2 regions of the Kribbella ginsengisoli genome follow, and region 2 is predicted to be linked to the other one. Evidence: riboswitches for the same ligand, from Rfam matches in the RefSeq annotation. Region 2 holds a riboswitch; the other holds the start of a gene.
What was found. A riboswitch is a leader RNA that binds a small molecule or an ion and turns the genes downstream of it on or off. The one in region 2 is predicted to bind glycine.

Region 1 (7,653 bases), on a different contig from region 2:
CTGCTCCGGAGTTCCACCCAGTACTTCGCACAGCCCGGCGGCCGCCATCGAGCAGGCCGAGCCGACCTCGCCCTGACATCCGACCTCGGCGCCGGAGATCGACGCGTTCTCCTTGTACAGAACGCCGATCGCCGCGGCCGCCAGCAGGAACCGGACCACGCCGTCCTCCGATGCCCCCGGCACGAAGCGACGGTAGTAGTGCAGCACGGCCGGAATGATCCCCGCGGCACCGTTCGTCGGCGCCGTGACGATCCGGCCGCCGGACGCGTTCTGCTCGTTCACCGCGAGCGCGAACAGGTTGACCCAGTCCATCACCTTCAGCGGATCGACCGACCACTTGTCGCTGCTGAGCTTCTTGTGCAGCGCGGCCGCCCGGCGCGGCACCTTGAGGCCGCCCGGCAGCGTGCCCTCGGTCTCACAGCCCTCGTCGACGCAGTCCTGCATCACCTGCCAGATGTGCAGCAGGCCCTCGCGGATCTCGGGCTCGGTCCGCCAGGCGAGTTCGTTGGCGAGCATCACCTCGCTGATCGGCAGGCCCGACTCCTGGCAGCGGACGAGCAGTTCGTTGCCGGACAGGAACGGGTACTTGAGCGGAGTACGGTCCGCGACGATCCGGTCACCGGCCGCCGCGTTCTCGTCGACGACGAAACCGCCGCCGACCGAGTAGTACGTCCGCTCCCGCAGACAGGAGCCGTCGGCGGCCCGGGCCACGAAGGTCATCCCGTTCGGGTGGTACGGCAGCGCCTTGCGCCGGTGCATGATCAGCTGGTTGTTCTCGTCGAAGACGATCTCCCGCTGACCGGCGAGCCGGAGCCGGCCGGCCGCCCGGATCGCGGCGACCCGGCTCTCCACCGAGCGGGTGTCGACCGTCTCCGGGTCCTCACCCTCCAGCCCGAGGATGACCGCCTTGTTGCTGCCGTGCCCGTGGCCGGTGGCGCCGAGGGAGCCGAAGAGTTGTGACTCGACCGCCGTCGTACGGTCGAGTAACCCGTCCGCGGCCAGGCCGAGCGCGAAGGTGCGGGCGGCTCGCATCGGTCCCACGGTGTGGGAGCTCGACGGGCCGATCCCGATACTGAACAGGTCGAACACGCTGATCGCCATGCTGGAGGCCTCCTGGTCGCCATTGACCGATTGGTATGCCTCCCCGCTCTGTCAGGCAGTGTGCCTTCCAGAGGTGCCTCGCCCGCACGGTGAAGGTGCCTGAGAGATTCTTGGGGAGAGTTGCTCCTACGGCGCCCGGGTCAGGCCCGGGTCTCTCCCGCACGGGTTCATGCGGCTGCTGATTTCAGTACTCGCCGCGACGGTACGGCGGACCGGCCGCGCGCGTCAATCCGGCAGCGGGTGAACTCAGAGGGTGTCCCCCAGACACCCTCTCAGGACAACCGGTTGGTGCGCTGCGCCCAGAGCTCGAAGAACCAGGTGAACAGCGGCGGGATGCTGGCGGCGAGGGCAGCCAGCGTGACCGGTACGGTCCAGCGCAGCTGCTTGCGGACCGCGAGCACCGTGATCACGTAGGCGATGAAGATCGTGCCGTGTACCGGCCCGAAGATCTTCACGCCGATCTCGTTGTCGGACAGCACGTACTTGAACAGCATCCCGATCAGCAGCCCGGTCCAGGAGATCGCCTCGGCGATCGCCACGGCACGGAACACCGTCGCGTGCTTCGATCCGGCCGGAGTCTCAACAGCGGTCGTCGTCTCAGTCATCAGATCAGTGACCCTAACAAGTCCCCCAAGGCGAGCCTGGGGTTCGGGCCGGGTCTGTCCCCGATGCGCACGGGAAGGCGTTTGCCCAGGATCGGGGGATGAAGCTCATCACGTGGGGTGCGATCGCCGGCGTCGTCTTCGCCGGCCTGGTCGCACCACCGGCAACCGCCGTACAACCGAAGTCCTTGCAGTGGACCGACTGCGAGGTCAAACCCAAAGAGGATCCCAAGCTCGTCGCCGGCTCCGAATGCGCGACCCTCCAGGTCCCGGTGGACTGGAACCACCCGGACGGACCCACCTTCGGCCTGGCGATAGCCCGCCGTACTGCGAAAGACCCGTCAACCCGCATCGGCACCCTGGTGTTCGGCCCGGGCGGCCCCGGCGACTCCGGCGTCGACCGGATCCGGACCGGTATGACCCGCTTCAGCGACGCCCTGGAGGACAGGTTCGACATCGTCAGCTTCGACCCCCGTGGGATCGCCCGCAGCAACCCGGTCGTCTGCTCGGCCGCGTTGCTCGCCAAGCAGCCCTCGCCGCAGATCAGCAGCCGCGCGCAGTTCGACCAGACCATCCGCTACAACCGCGAGCTGGACCAGGACTGCCGCACCCACACCGGGCCGGTCTACGACCACATCGACACCCTGCAGACGGTTCGCGACGTCGACGCGATCCGCGCGGCGCTGGGTGAGACCAAGATCAGTTTCCACGGCAGCTCGTACGGGACCATGCTCGGTGAGCTGTACGCCGAGACGTACCCGCACCGGCTGCGCGCGCTCGCCCTGGAGAGCGTCTTCGACCACGGCGACTCGACAACCGGTGAGTTCCTCGACGCGCAGGCCGCGACGGCGCAGGACTCGTTCACCGAGTTCGTGAACTGGTGCGAAGAGGCGACCGCCTGCTCGCTGCACGGGCGCGACATCCACGCGCTGTGGGCGGAACTGCTCGCCCGGGCCGGTCGTGGCGAGCTGCCGGATCCACGGCAGGCGAGCTTGAAGGCGACGCCGTTCACGCTGACCTTCGGGGTGTTCCGGATGCTCTACGAGCCGCAGTGGGCCGCGCTGGCCGACCTGTTGAAGCGGCTGGAGACGAGCGCCCCACCGACGGGCGAACCCCCGGTACCGACCGGGCTGGCCCCGAACACGCTCGCACCGTTCTGCCGGGATCTCAGCCTGCCGGTCCGCACGTATGGTGAGTTCTCAGCGCACGTACGACGGCTCGCGCGGAACAACCAGGACCTGAAGATCCCGCCGACGCTGCTCGCGGTGACCAACTGCCTCGGGCTGCCGAAGGCTGTGAATCCCCAACAGGACTTGAAGATTCGCGGCCTCAGGACTCCCGCGCTACTCGCGAACGCGCTTCACGATCCGGCCACCGGCTACAGCTGGGCGACCAGCGTCGCGCGCCAGCTCGGCAAGCAGGGTGTGCTGCTCACCTACGAGGGCTGGGGACACGGCAGCTACACCAAGAGTCCTTGCGTAGGGCAAGCAATCGACAGCTATCTGATCTCGCTGACCGTTCCGCGGCGCGGCGCGACCTGTCCGGCGGTACCGCCGGCGCCCTGATGACGATGGGGCTCCTCGCCGGGCATGGCGAGGAGCCCCATCGTTGTTCCCAACCGGCTGTCAGACGGAGACGAGGTGCGCTTCCTGGACGCGGGTGAGCGATCCACTGCGGAGCACCTCGCCGGACAGCTCGAGGAGCCGGGCGCACGCGCGCTCGAGAGCCTCGGCCTGGGACCTGCAGCGGTCGACGAACCAGTACGGATCGTCGGGCTGCGGATCATCGGTGTCGTCGATGTCGGCGAACCAGTGCTGGTCGCCGGCGCAGGTGCAGTGCACCACCCGCACTCGCAGGTTCATCACGAAAATCCCCCCGTGCCGTAAATCCCTGGGATCCCCCCCGGGTTCCCAGCCGGGGCCAGCTCGGCCGGTGCGCAGCCGCGGCCCCCCACTACCGCGCACCGGGCCGAGATTGACCCTCCCCCGCTCCTTACATCGTGCTGGACGGCCCGGTGTTACTACTTGTGACCGAATTATTTTAAGTGATTGCTTGACTACACTCAGTTGTTGCCTCGACCACGTTCTGCGAGAACACCAGCAGCACGAACCAGAGCACCGCGGCGAACGCCAGACCGGCCGACAGCAGGCCCAGTACGCCGACGACGTCGCCCATCCGATCGCCGCCCGAGACGACGAGCTGCCGCGGCCCGATCAGCAGACTCATCACGATCGAGACCGCCTCGGTACCCCGCAGCCAGCGGGCCCGCTGCTCCAGTGAGCGGTCGCCGGCCCGGTCGGCCAGCCGCATCAGTCCGGTGCAGGTCAGGACGATCACCATCCCGCCGATGACGATCAGCGACGCCAGCCGGAGCTCGCCACCGACGATCGCGCGACCACCCAGCAGCGGGAGCAGCTCAGGCAGAGACGCCAGAGCGCCGACGAAGGCGAAGCCGGCGGCCAGGCGGAAGGCGTTGTCGAGTTTCCGGAGGCGGCGCAGCCCGAAGTACAGCATCAGCCAGCCGGCCAGATCGACCACGACATCGAAGTTGTCGTAGCGGAAGTCCAGGAGGACGACGATCATGCCCCAGCCGATCAGCTTCATGCTCTGACGGTACGCACCGGGTAGGTCACTGTGGGAGATGACTGCGGGTCCACGCCTCCAGTCCGTCGGTGGTGATCGGGAGGGCTTCGGTGAGGATCTCGAGGCGGTCGGAGTGGACGACCACGTTGTCCTCGATCCGGATGCCGATGCCGCGGAGTTCGGGTGGGATGGTTTCGTCGTTGGGGTGGAAGTACAGGCCTGGTTCGACGGCCAGGGCCATGCCGACGTCGAGGTCGGCGGCGAAGTAGGTCTCGGGGCGGGCCGCGTCGCAGTCGTGGACGTCGAGGCCGATGTAGTGGCCGAGCCCGCAGACGACGTACCGGCGGTGCTGTTGCCCGTCCGGGCCGAGCGCCTCGTCGAGCGAGACGTCGAGGACGCCCCAGTCCTGCAGGCCCTCGATCAGCACCCGCATCGCCTCGTACTGGAAGGCCCGGTACGGCGCACCCGGGCGAACCTCTGCCAGCGCGGCGACCTGAGCCTTGTGCACCAGGTCGTGCACCTGCCGCTGAGCCGGCGTGTACTCACCAGTCACCGGGAAGGTCCGCGTCACGTCAGCGGTGTAGAGCGTCCGCGTCTCCACCCCGGCGTCGAGCAGGATGACGTCACCCTCGCGGACGGCGCCGTCGTTGCGGACCCAGTGCAGCACCGGTCCGTGGTTGCCAGCAGCAACGATTGAGGCGTAGCCCGGCCCGTTACCCGCAGTACGCGCGCGCCGGTCGAAGGTGCCTTCGAGCCACCGCTCACCGCCACCACGCACAGCCTCGGGCAACTCACTCGCCACATCGCCGAACGCCTGCACACTCGCTGCAACCGCCTCGCGCAACTGGTCGAGCTCCCAGTCGTCCTTGATCCGCCGCAGCTCGGCCAGCACCTGCCGAAGCTCCTGCGTGCCGCTACCTCCGACGAACGCATCCAGCAACGGCTCCACGCCGTACGTCGTGAGCATCGCCGGTACTGCGCCGCGCACGGCCGAAGGCAGCTCCTCAATGGGCCGGCACGGCAGCTGCAACGCGTCGGACCAGTCCTTCAACCCTGGTACCGGCCCGATCCACAGCTCGCCGTCGCGCGCGTTGGCGAAGAAGTCCGCCTCGCCCGGCCCAGCCGTCTCGCGCAGGTAAAGGGTCGCGTCGCCATCACCGGAGATGACCAGGACCGAGCCCTCGGCCTGACAACCCGTCAGCCAGACGAAGTCGCTGTCCGCCCGGAACCGGTAGTCGGTGTCGTTCGACCGCACCGGCGCGCGCCCGGCCGCAACCGCGATCCGGCGCCCCGGCAGCGCGGCACTCAGCTTCCGCCGGTGCTCAGCGGCCGCATCAGCCAGCCCCTCCGGCAACACCACCGACCGGTCGACCGGCCCCCAGTCCCGCGCGATCGACGCCCGGAACCCGGCCGCGTCGATCGGCCGGTAGGACTTCCGCTGCTCTTCGGTCCGGTCTTCACTCATCTACTGCTCCCCCTCAGGGCTCGCGATAAACGGCATCCGGCACGTCGGTCACGAACATGTGCCCAGGGGCGTGGGTGATCGCAAACGGGGGCCTGACTTCCATCAACGCAGCTTGGGGTGTCACTCCGCAAGCCCAATACACCGGAACATCGCCAGGCTCCGCATCTACCGGGTCCCCGAAGTCGGGTCGCGCGTTGTCCACGATCCCCAGCGCCTCGGGCGAACCCACGTGAACAGGAGCTCCGTGCACCCTCGGCATCCGCGCTGTCACCTGCACCGCGGTCGCCACCAACGCGGCCGGGATGGGCCGCATGGACACCACCAGCGGGCCGCTCAACCGCCCGGCCGGACGGCACTCGCGATCGGTTCGGTACATCGACACGTTCCGGACCTGTTCGAGATTGCGGACCGGGACCCCAGCGTCGAGCAGCGCGCGTTCGAAGCTGAAGCTGCAGCCGATCAGGAAGCTCACCAGGTCGTCCCGCCACAGGTCCACGACGTCGGCCGGCTCGTCCACCAGCTCCCCGTCCCGCCACACCCGGTACTTCGGGAGGTCGGTGCGCAAGTCAGCACCCGGCGCCAAGACCGTGCTGGTCGAGCCAGCATCGGTGACGTCGAGCAGCGGCACCGGCTTCGGGTTGCGCTGACCGAACAGCAGCATGTCGTACGCCCAGTCGCGCGGCAGCACGACGAGGTTCGCCTGCGTGAAGCCGGGCGCGTGGCCGGAGGTCGGAGCGATCAGCCCAGCCCGGTACTGCGCTCGCGCGGCGGCCGGGGTCAGCATGCGTCACCTCGCTTTGAAGGCGTCCAGCAGTCCTTGCTCGGAGTCGCGGAGATAGGTGTCGAGCGCTTCGGCGGCCTCGTCGTACTTGTGCTCGGAGAGCAGCTCGAACAGGCCACGGTTGCGCGCGATGTACGGCTCGTGCAGCTCCTGCGGCGTCGCGATGACATGGAAGAGCAGGCGGAGCTCGGCCAGCAGGCGACCGGTGATGTCATCGAGGCGACTGCTGTCGGCCAGGCCGATGAGGTGCCGGTGGAACTGCATGTTCGCAGTACCGACTGCTGCCCAGCGGTCCGTGAGCGCGGCGGCCTCGGCCGTCTCGACCTCGGCCAGCAACGGCTCGAGCCGCTCGTCGGGAAGCTCCGGCACGCGATCCGCCAGGCCACGGACGACGTCGACCTCGAGGACGCGGCGGAGGCGGTACAGGTCGACCACGTCCTGCTCGTCCAGCTCCGGCACGAAGACGCCGCGGTGCAGCTTGTAGACCAGCAGCCCTTCGTGGGTGAGCAGCCGGAAGGCCTCGCGCAGGGTGTTGCGGCTGACGTCGAGGACCTCGGTGAGCTCGATCTCGGACAGCTGCGCGCCGGGCCGCAGCGCACCCTCGGTGATGCTGCGGCGGAGAATGTCCGCCGCGCGCTCGGCGGAGCTGCTGCGATCCTGCCGGGCCACGTCCGCGGCGACACCCCGCAGCCAGGCCTGCCGGCCCTCGTCGTCGCCGCGCTGACTGATGGACATCTCTGCATCATCGCTCACTCCCCGGTGCGGTGGGAAATTTCGATTCAACAAGAGTCTTGCAGGATTGTTGAACAATCTCTACTCTCAAAGTCACTCAAGGCGTTCAACCACCTACCGACCGTCTGCAGGAGAACCGACCGAAAGCTTTCTGAAGATCCAGGAGCCACCGCCATGCCGAAACCCCCGACCAAGCCCCTCTCCAAGCCGGCCCGCCGCCAGCCGACCCGCAGTACCGGCCACTCGTCCGGCCGGCAGCTGCCACCGGCCGCGGGCAAGAAGACGCCCGACACCGCGATGAAGGCGAGCACCAAGTCGACGCTGATCGGCGCGATGTTCCTGATGGCCACGTCGGCCATCGGCCCCGGGTTCATCACCCAGACGACGAC
Region 2 (7,653 bases):
CGGCTTCGCTATGTGCTGACCGCGCAGCGCGACCAGTACCTGCCGCTGAAGGTGATCAAGGACCACCTCGACGCGATGGATCGCGGGCTGCGGCCGCCTGCTCCTGGTGGCCGGCCGGCGGCGCCGCAGACGTTGCCCCAGCCTGCCGGGCTGCCCGATGCCGAGGACTTCTCGACGTACGGGACCGAGCTGAAGCTGACCCGGGACGAGCTGCGCGAGGCGGCCGGGATCACGGCCGAGTTGCTCGAGCAGCTGGAGAGTCACAACCTCGTCGTGGCCCGGGGCAACCACTACGACGGCGACGCGATCCTGATCGCCAAGGCGGCCGCCGAGTTCGCGCAGTACGGGATCGAGCCGCGGCATCTGCGGCCGTTCCGGGCCGCCGCCGACCGTGAGGTCGGGCTGATCGAGCAGGTCGTACAGCCCCGGCGCGACGACAAGACGCTGGAACTGGCCGCCCTCGCGGTGCGGTTGCACGCGGCACTCGTCCGGTCACGGCTCACCCGCTGACCCCGGCGGGGCAGCCCCGGCCTGGCCCGCAGAGTAGGCTGAAGGAGTGCGCGAAGTCGACGTGGTCGGAGTCCGGGTTGAGATGCCCTCGAGTCAGCCGATCGTGCTGCTCCGGGAGGTCGGCGGAGAGCGGTACCTGCCGATCTGGATCGGCGCGGCCGAAGCGAGCGCCATCGCTTTCGCCCAGCAGGGGATGGAGCCTCCCCGGCCGCTGACCCACGACCTGTTCGCGGAGACCATCCGGGTGCTCGGGCACACGCTGAGCCAGGTCCGGATCGTGAACCTGACCGACGGCGTGTTCGAGGCGATCCTGGTCTTCGACGACAAGACCGAGATCTCCGCCCGCCCGTCGGACTCGATCGCGCTCGCGCTGCGGACCGGTACGCCGGTGTTCTGCACCGAGGAGATCCTGGCCGAGGCCGGCATCCCGGTTCCGGACAGTGAGAACGAGGACGACGAGGTGGTCGAGGAGGAGGAGGTCGAGCGCTTCCGTGAGTTCCTCGATCACGTCACACCGGAAGACTTCGACAAGAGCTGACAGGTAACGATTCGTATTGGATCCGCGACACGCATCCGGCTCGGGGCGGTTGTCGTTGACCCGGCCTGAGCGGCGGCTTACCTTGAAGGAGTCGTGGGGTGTTGTAACTCCACGGATGTGATCCGTTCCAGTCGGTACCCAGGGAGGCTCAGGCGTGACACGCACCGGCGACACAGATCTGACGGCGCAGTCGACGTCCGAAGCACACGCCGAGGCGGCCGTCACCGCCGGCGTCCAGGGTCTGCTCTTCGAGGACGACCTGAAGCCGATGCCCGACGACGTCGGTTTCCGCGGCCCGACGGCCTGCGCCGCGGCCGGTATCACCTACCGCCAGCTGGACTACTGGGCCCGCACCGGACTGGTCTCACCGTCCGTCCGCCCGGCCACCGGTTCCGGCACCCAGCGGCTCTACGGCTTCCGCGACGTCTTGTTGCTCAAAGTGATCAAGCGGCTGCTCGACGCGGGCATCTCGCTGCAGCAGATCCGCAGCGCCATCGCCCACCTGAGCAAGCGCGGCATCGACGACCTGACTCAGATCACGCTGATGAGCGACGGCGCCTCGGTCTACATGTGCACCTCGCCCGACGAGGTCATCGACCTGCTGGCCGGCGGCCAGGGCGTCTTCGGGATCGCCCTCGGCGGCGTCTGGCGCGAGGTCGAGGGATCGCTGTCGGAGCTGCCGACCGAGCGGCTCGACGCGCACGGTGAGACCGGCGACGACCACGCCAACGACGAGCTGGCTGCCCGCCGCCGTGCCCGGATGACGGGCTGAGGTACCCTCGTTCTCAGCCGTACACAACACTCGGGAGAGTCTCGACCTGCTGTCTGGTCGGGCGCCGAAGGGGCAATTCCTCCCCGGAACCTCTCAGGCCCATGGACCGAGTGTCTTAGGCGACTCTGAAGCGCGCGCCGCGTGACAGAGGGGGAGGCCACCGGCAATTGTCAGCAACGGAGCCTCCACACAATGACTGAATCCCCTGTTCAGGTGTCAGCGGTGTTCGCCGACCGTCACATCGGCCCGCGGTCCGGCGAGATCGCCAAGATGGTCGAGACCCTCGGGTACGCCGATGTCGACGCGCTCGTCGACGCCGCGGTGCCCGCCTCGATCCGCTCGACCGAGCCGCTCCGGCTGCCCGAGCCGGCCTCCGAGGTCGACGCGCTGACCGAACTGCGCCAGCTCGCCGCCCGCAACAACGTCGCCACCTCGATGATCGGCCAGGGGTACTACGGCACGTTCACCCCGTCGGTGATCGTCCGCCGCCTGGTCGAGAACCCGGCCTGGTACACCGCCTACACGCCGTACCAGCCGGAGATCTCCCAGGGCCGCCTCGAGGCGCTGCTGAACTTCCAGACCGTCGTCTCCGACCTGACCGGCCTGCCGACCGCGAACGCGTCCCTGCTCGACGAGGGCACTGCCGCCGCCGAGGCGATGACGCTGGCGCACCGGTCGAACCGCAAGAGCAAGAGCAACCGGTTCCTGGTCGATGCCGACTGTTTCGCGCAGACGATCGCTGTCGTGCAGACGCGGGCCGAGGCGCTCGACATCGAGGTCGTCGTCGCGGACACGACTGACGGGCTGCCAGAGGGCGACTTCTTCGGCTTCCTGGTGCAGTACCCGGGCTCGGGCGGGGTCGTTCGCGACCTGAAGCCGCTGATCGCGGCGGCACACGAGCGGGAGACGCTCGTCGCGGTCGCATCGGACCTGCTCGCCCTGACGCTGCTCGAGGCGCCGGGTGAGGCGGGGGCTGACATCGTCATCGGGTCGTCGCAGCGCTTCGGGGTGCCGCTGTTCTACGGTGGGCCGCAGGCTGGGTTCATGTCGGTGCGCGCCGGGCTGGAGCGGTCGCTGCCGGGTCGGTTGGTCGGGGTGTCGGTTGATGCGGATGGCGCGCCGGCGTACCGGTTGGCTTTGCAGACGCGGGAGCAGCACATCCGGCGTGAGAAGGCGACCTCGAACATCTGTACCGCGCAGGTGCTGCTCGCTGTCGTCGCGTCGATGTACGCCGTCTATCACGGTCCGGAGGGGCTGAAGGCGATCGCTGAGCGGGTCCACCGCCACGCGGACAGCCTCGCCGCCTCGCTGAAGGCCGGAGGCGTCGAGGTCGTACACGACCAGTTCTTCGACACCGTCCTGGCCCGGGTGCCCGGTCGTGCGGCGGATGTTGTCGACACGGCTCGGCAGAACGGCATCTGGCTGCGTGAGGTCGACGCGGACCACGTCGGCATCTCCTGTGACGAGAAGACCGACGCGACGGCGCTGGTCGGGGTCTGCCGTTCCTTCGGCGTGACGTACGACGCGGCGCTCGGCGGTGACGCCCTGGCCGAGACGGTCACGCGGACCTCGGAGTACCTGACGCACCCGGTCTTCAACACGCACCGGTCGGAGACGGCGATGCTGCGCTACCTGCGCAAGCTGTCGGACTACGACTACGCGCTCGACCGCGGCATGATCCCGCTCGGCTCCTGCACGATGAAGCTGAACGCGACCACCGAGATGGAAGCCGTCACCTGGCCCGAGTTCGCCGACATGCACCCGCTGGCGCCGATCGAGGACGCCGCCGGCTACGTGAAGCTGATCGGCCAGCTGGAGCGCTGGCTGGCCGAGGTGACCGGCTACGCGAAGGTCTCGATCCAGCCGAACGCCGGCTCGCAGGGTGAGCTCGCGGGGCTGCTCGCGATCCGCGGCTACCACCGGGCCCAGGGCAACGAAGATCGCAACGTCTGCCTGATCCCGGCGAGCGCGCACGGTACCAACGCCGCCTCCGCGGTGATGGCCGGGATGAAGGTTGTTGTTGTCAAGGGCAACGATGACGGCACGATCGATCTGGCCGATCTGCGCGCCAAGGCTGACGAGCACGCGGAGAAGCTGGCCGCGATCATGATCACCTACCCGTCCACGCACGGCGTGTACGAGGAGAGCGTGACCGAGGTCTGCCAGATCGTCCACGACCACGGCGGCCAGGTGTACGTCGACGGCGCGAACCTGAACGCGCTGCTCGGGCTGGCCAGGCCGGGCGAGTTCGGGGGCGATGTCAGCCACCTGAACCTGCACAAGACGTTCTGCATCCCGCACGGTGGCGGTGGCCCGGGTGTCGGTCCGGTCGCGGTCGCCGCGCACTTGGCGCCGTACCTGCCGAACCACCCGTTGCTCGACCAGGCCGGCCCGGAGTCGGGTGTCGGTCCGATCAGCGCGGCGCCGTTCGGCTCGGCCGGTGTGCTGGCGATCTCCTGGGCGTACATCCGGATGATGGGCGCCGAGGGGCTGACGTCGGCGACCAAGGCCGCCGTACTGACCGCCAACTACGTCGCCAAGCGGCTCGAGGACGCCTTCCCGGTGCTGTACACGGGGGAGAACGGGCTGGTCGCGCACGAGTGCATCCTGGATCTGCGGCCGATGACCAAGGAGACCGGTATCACCGTCGACGACGTCGCGAAGCGGCTGGTCGACTACGGCTTCCACGCGCCGACGATGTCGTTCCCGGTCGCCGGGACGTTGATGGTGGAGCCGACCGAGTCCGAGGACCTGGGTGAACTGGACCGGTTCTGCGACGCGATGATCGCGATCCGGCACGAGATCGACCGGGTCGCGGCAGGGGAGTGGCCGGCCGGTGACAACCCGCTGGTGAACGCGCCGCACACCGCGTCGTCGGTGATCAACGACAAATGGGAGCACGCCTACACCCGCGAGGAGGCCGCCTTCCCGCAGTCGGTCGACCGCACCACGAAGTACTGGCCCCCGGTTCGCCGGATCGACGGAGCCTACGGCGACCGCAACCTGATCTGCTCCTGCCCGTCACCGGAGGCCTTCGAGTAACAGGCATACTTGGGTGAGTGACTGACGTTCGTGCTGACACCGCGGCGGCCTTGTACGCCGAGATCGCCGCGGCCCAGAGTGAGACCAAGCTGCCGACCATCACAGCCGGTGTGCTGAAGGACGGCGCGTTGGCGTGGACCGGTTCCCGCGGGCAGATCGTGGACGGTGAAGGGCTGGCGCCGGGCCCGGACGTGCAGTACCGGATCGGGTCGATCACCAAGACGATGACCGCGATCCTGGTGCTGCAGTGTCGCGACGACGGGCTGCTGTCGCTGAATGATGCCGTGGGCAAGCATCTGCCCGGAGTGGCGTTCGGCGACCTGACCATCCGGCAGTTGCTCGCCCACTCGGGCGGGATGAACGCCGAGCCCGAAGGCCCTTGGTGGGAACGCAATCCGGGCGTTTCGTTCGAGGCGCTGACGGCGGCGATGGACGAGTCGCAGGCGGCCGGCCGGCCCGATCGGCGGCATCACTACTCCAACCTCGGCTATGCGTTGCTGGGCGAGGTCGTCGCGCGGTTGCGGGGTGCCGCGTGGATGGAGTTGGTGGCGGCGCGGATCCTCGACCCGCTGGAGATGCGGCGTACGACGTACTTCCCGGTCACCCCCGCCGCCAAGGGGTACTCGGTGCATCCGTTCAGCGGGCGGCTCGACCTGGAGCCGGCGTACGACTCCGGTGCGATGGCGCCGGCCGGACAGCTGTGGAGCACGATCGAGGACCTGGCGAAGTACGCCGCGTTCTGGATCGACCCCGGCTACGAGGTGCTCAGCCGCGACACCGTCGACGAGATGGCCGCTCCGACGGCGGCCGATCCACGCGAGGCGCTGACCGCGTCGTACGGGCTGGGCCTGCGGCTGCATGCCGACGACCCGTACCTCTTCGTCGGCCACACCGGCTCGATGCCGGGCTTCATGGCCGGACTGTTCGTCGACCGCGCGCGGCGGATCGGGGCCGTGACGCTGGGCAATTCGACGTACGGGCGGGTTGCTTCGGTGCCGCTCGACCTGATGCGCATCCTCGCGTCGTACGAGCCGCCGCTGCCGATCGAGTGGGTCCCCGAACCCGAACTCGCGCAAGGCTCCGAACTCCTCGGCCACTGGTACTGGGGCAACACCCAGCTGACGATGTCCGTCGCCGGCGGCATCCTCCAGCTCACCACCGGCTACCCGTGCCGTTTCTCACCCATCGGCCCGGATCTCTACCAAGGCCGCGACGGCTACTTCGCCGGCGAACGCCTCCGGGTGATCCGCGACGGCGACCGGATCACTCACCTCGACCTCGCCACCTTCACCCTGACCCGCACGCCGTACGGCAACTGACGGGCGGCCGGCGCGACTTCCGGGCTGACCCGTACCTCATCCGGCCGCTGGCTCGTTCACCATCAGCCGCCTGTGTCTACCACGACACGGGCGGCTGTCGCTGTGTTTCATCACGCAGGTCACCCCGGTTGACACGCACAGCTTCGAGGTTAGTAGGTTAGGGCCACCTAAGTAAGGGCTGCCTTACTCGACAACTTTCCCAGGAGAAGCTGGATGTCGTCCCTCGACGCTCCCCATAGTCCCTTCGATCGCGATCAGCGGGTGGTGGAGCTGCATCGCTGGCCCTTGGCAACGACCGTTCGGGACAGTAAACGGGGGCCGCTGCCGGCCGGTACTCCGGCTGCTGTGCAGCAGCGGACGGCGGACACATTGGGTGCTCCGCGGGTGCCGTCGACAGGGGTCGGCGAGTCCGCCGCGCTGGACCTGATCGCCGGTCTGCTCGATCGGGACGGCATCGATCTCAGTCACCCGCATGCGGCCGCGCATCTGCAGCCGCCGGTGCTGCAGGTCGCCGTCGACGCGGATGCGCTGGCGTCCGCGAGCAATGCATCGATGGACACCTACGACTCCGGTCCGGTGACGCTGGAGATCGAGCGCTGGGTGGTCCGGGCGCTCGCGACGATGGCCGGGTTCGGGCCGTCCGCCGATGGTGTGCTGACGCCTGGTGGGTCGATCTCCAATCTGCTCGCGGTGCTGATCGCCCGGGACAATGCGGCTGCGGCGCGCGGTATCGACGTACGGCGAAACGGCCTGGGTGGCTTGGCGAAGCCGGTCGTGTTCTGCTCGGAGCTCGCTCACTTCTCCGTCCAGCGGGCGTGCGCGGCGCTCGGTCTGGGGGAGGACGCGGCCATCACGATCCCGGCCGACGGTGACTTCCGGATGCGTACGGACATCCTGGCCGACGAGTTGGGCAAGCCCGGTCGCACGCCGATCGCGGTGGTCGCCACGGCCGGTACGACGGACTACGGGTCCATCGACCCGATCGGGGAGATCGCCGCGCTGGCCAGACAGCACGGGGCCTGGGTTCACGTCGACGCGGCGTACGGGTTCGGCGCGCTGTTCTCGGACCGGCTCGCGCCGCTGCTGGCTGAGTTGCCGGCTGCCGACTCGGTGACGCTGGACCTGCACAAGATCGGCTGGCAGCCGGCGGCGACCAGTATGTTGCTCGTCGCCGACCGGGAGCGGTTCGCGTCGCTCGGCCGCTCGGTGGAGTACCTGAACCCGGCCGACGACATCGACTCCGGGCTGGACGGGCTGCTCGGCCGGAGCCTGCAGACCACCCGCCGGCCGGACGCGGTGAAAGTCGCCACCACTCTGACGGCATACGGCCGGACCGGACTGGGCAGAATGCTCGACACCTGTCACGAGCTCGCGCATGCCGCCGCGGCCCGGGTCGTTGCCGACAGCAACCTCGAGTTGCTGGCGCCGGTGACCCTGACCACGGTGCTGTTCCGGGTCGCCGGGCAGGGGCT

Region 1: another riboswitch for glycine. It lies ahead of ABD768_RS13630 (L-serine ammonia-lyase); the one in region 2 lies ahead of gcvP (aminomethyl-transferring glycine dehydrogenase).

Annotation. Positions count from the first base shown of each region.
Region 1 covers NZ_BAABAA010000002.1:1,298,784-1,306,436, forward strand. Annotated here, with positions in the region: gene ABD768_RS13630 (L-serine ammonia-lyase) at 1-1,101, opposite strand, end outside; glycine riboswitch at 1,179-1,271, opposite strand; gene ABD768_RS13635 (DUF3817 domain-containing protein) at 1,374-1,706, opposite strand; gene ABD768_RS13640 (alpha/beta hydrolase) at 1,805-3,268, shown strand; gene ABD768_RS13645 (hypothetical protein) at 3,329-3,565, opposite strand; gene ABD768_RS13650 (hypothetical protein) at 3,744-4,307, opposite strand; gene ABD768_RS13655 (aminopeptidase P family protein) at 4,333-5,751, opposite strand; gene ABD768_RS13660 (putative hydro-lyase) at 5,765-6,535, opposite strand; gene ABD768_RS13665 (GntR family transcriptional regulator) at 6,539-7,267, opposite strand; gene ABD768_RS13670 (NRAMP family divalent metal transporter) at 7,439-7,653, shown strand, end outside.
Region 2 covers NZ_BAABAA010000001.1:1,012,687-1,020,339, reverse strand. Annotated here, with positions in the region: gene ftsR (transcriptional regulator FtsR) at 1-510, shown strand, start outside; gene ABD768_RS04465 (bifunctional nuclease domain-containing protein) at 557-1,048, shown strand; gene ABD768_RS04460 (MerR family transcriptional regulator) at 1,227-1,820, shown strand; glycine riboswitch at 1,842-1,939, shown strand; gene gcvP (aminomethyl-transferring glycine dehydrogenase) at 2,013-4,862, shown strand; gene ABD768_RS04450 (serine hydrolase domain-containing protein) at 4,880-6,181, shown strand; gene ABD768_RS04445 (pyridoxal phosphate-dependent decarboxylase family protein) at 6,395-7,653, shown strand, end outside.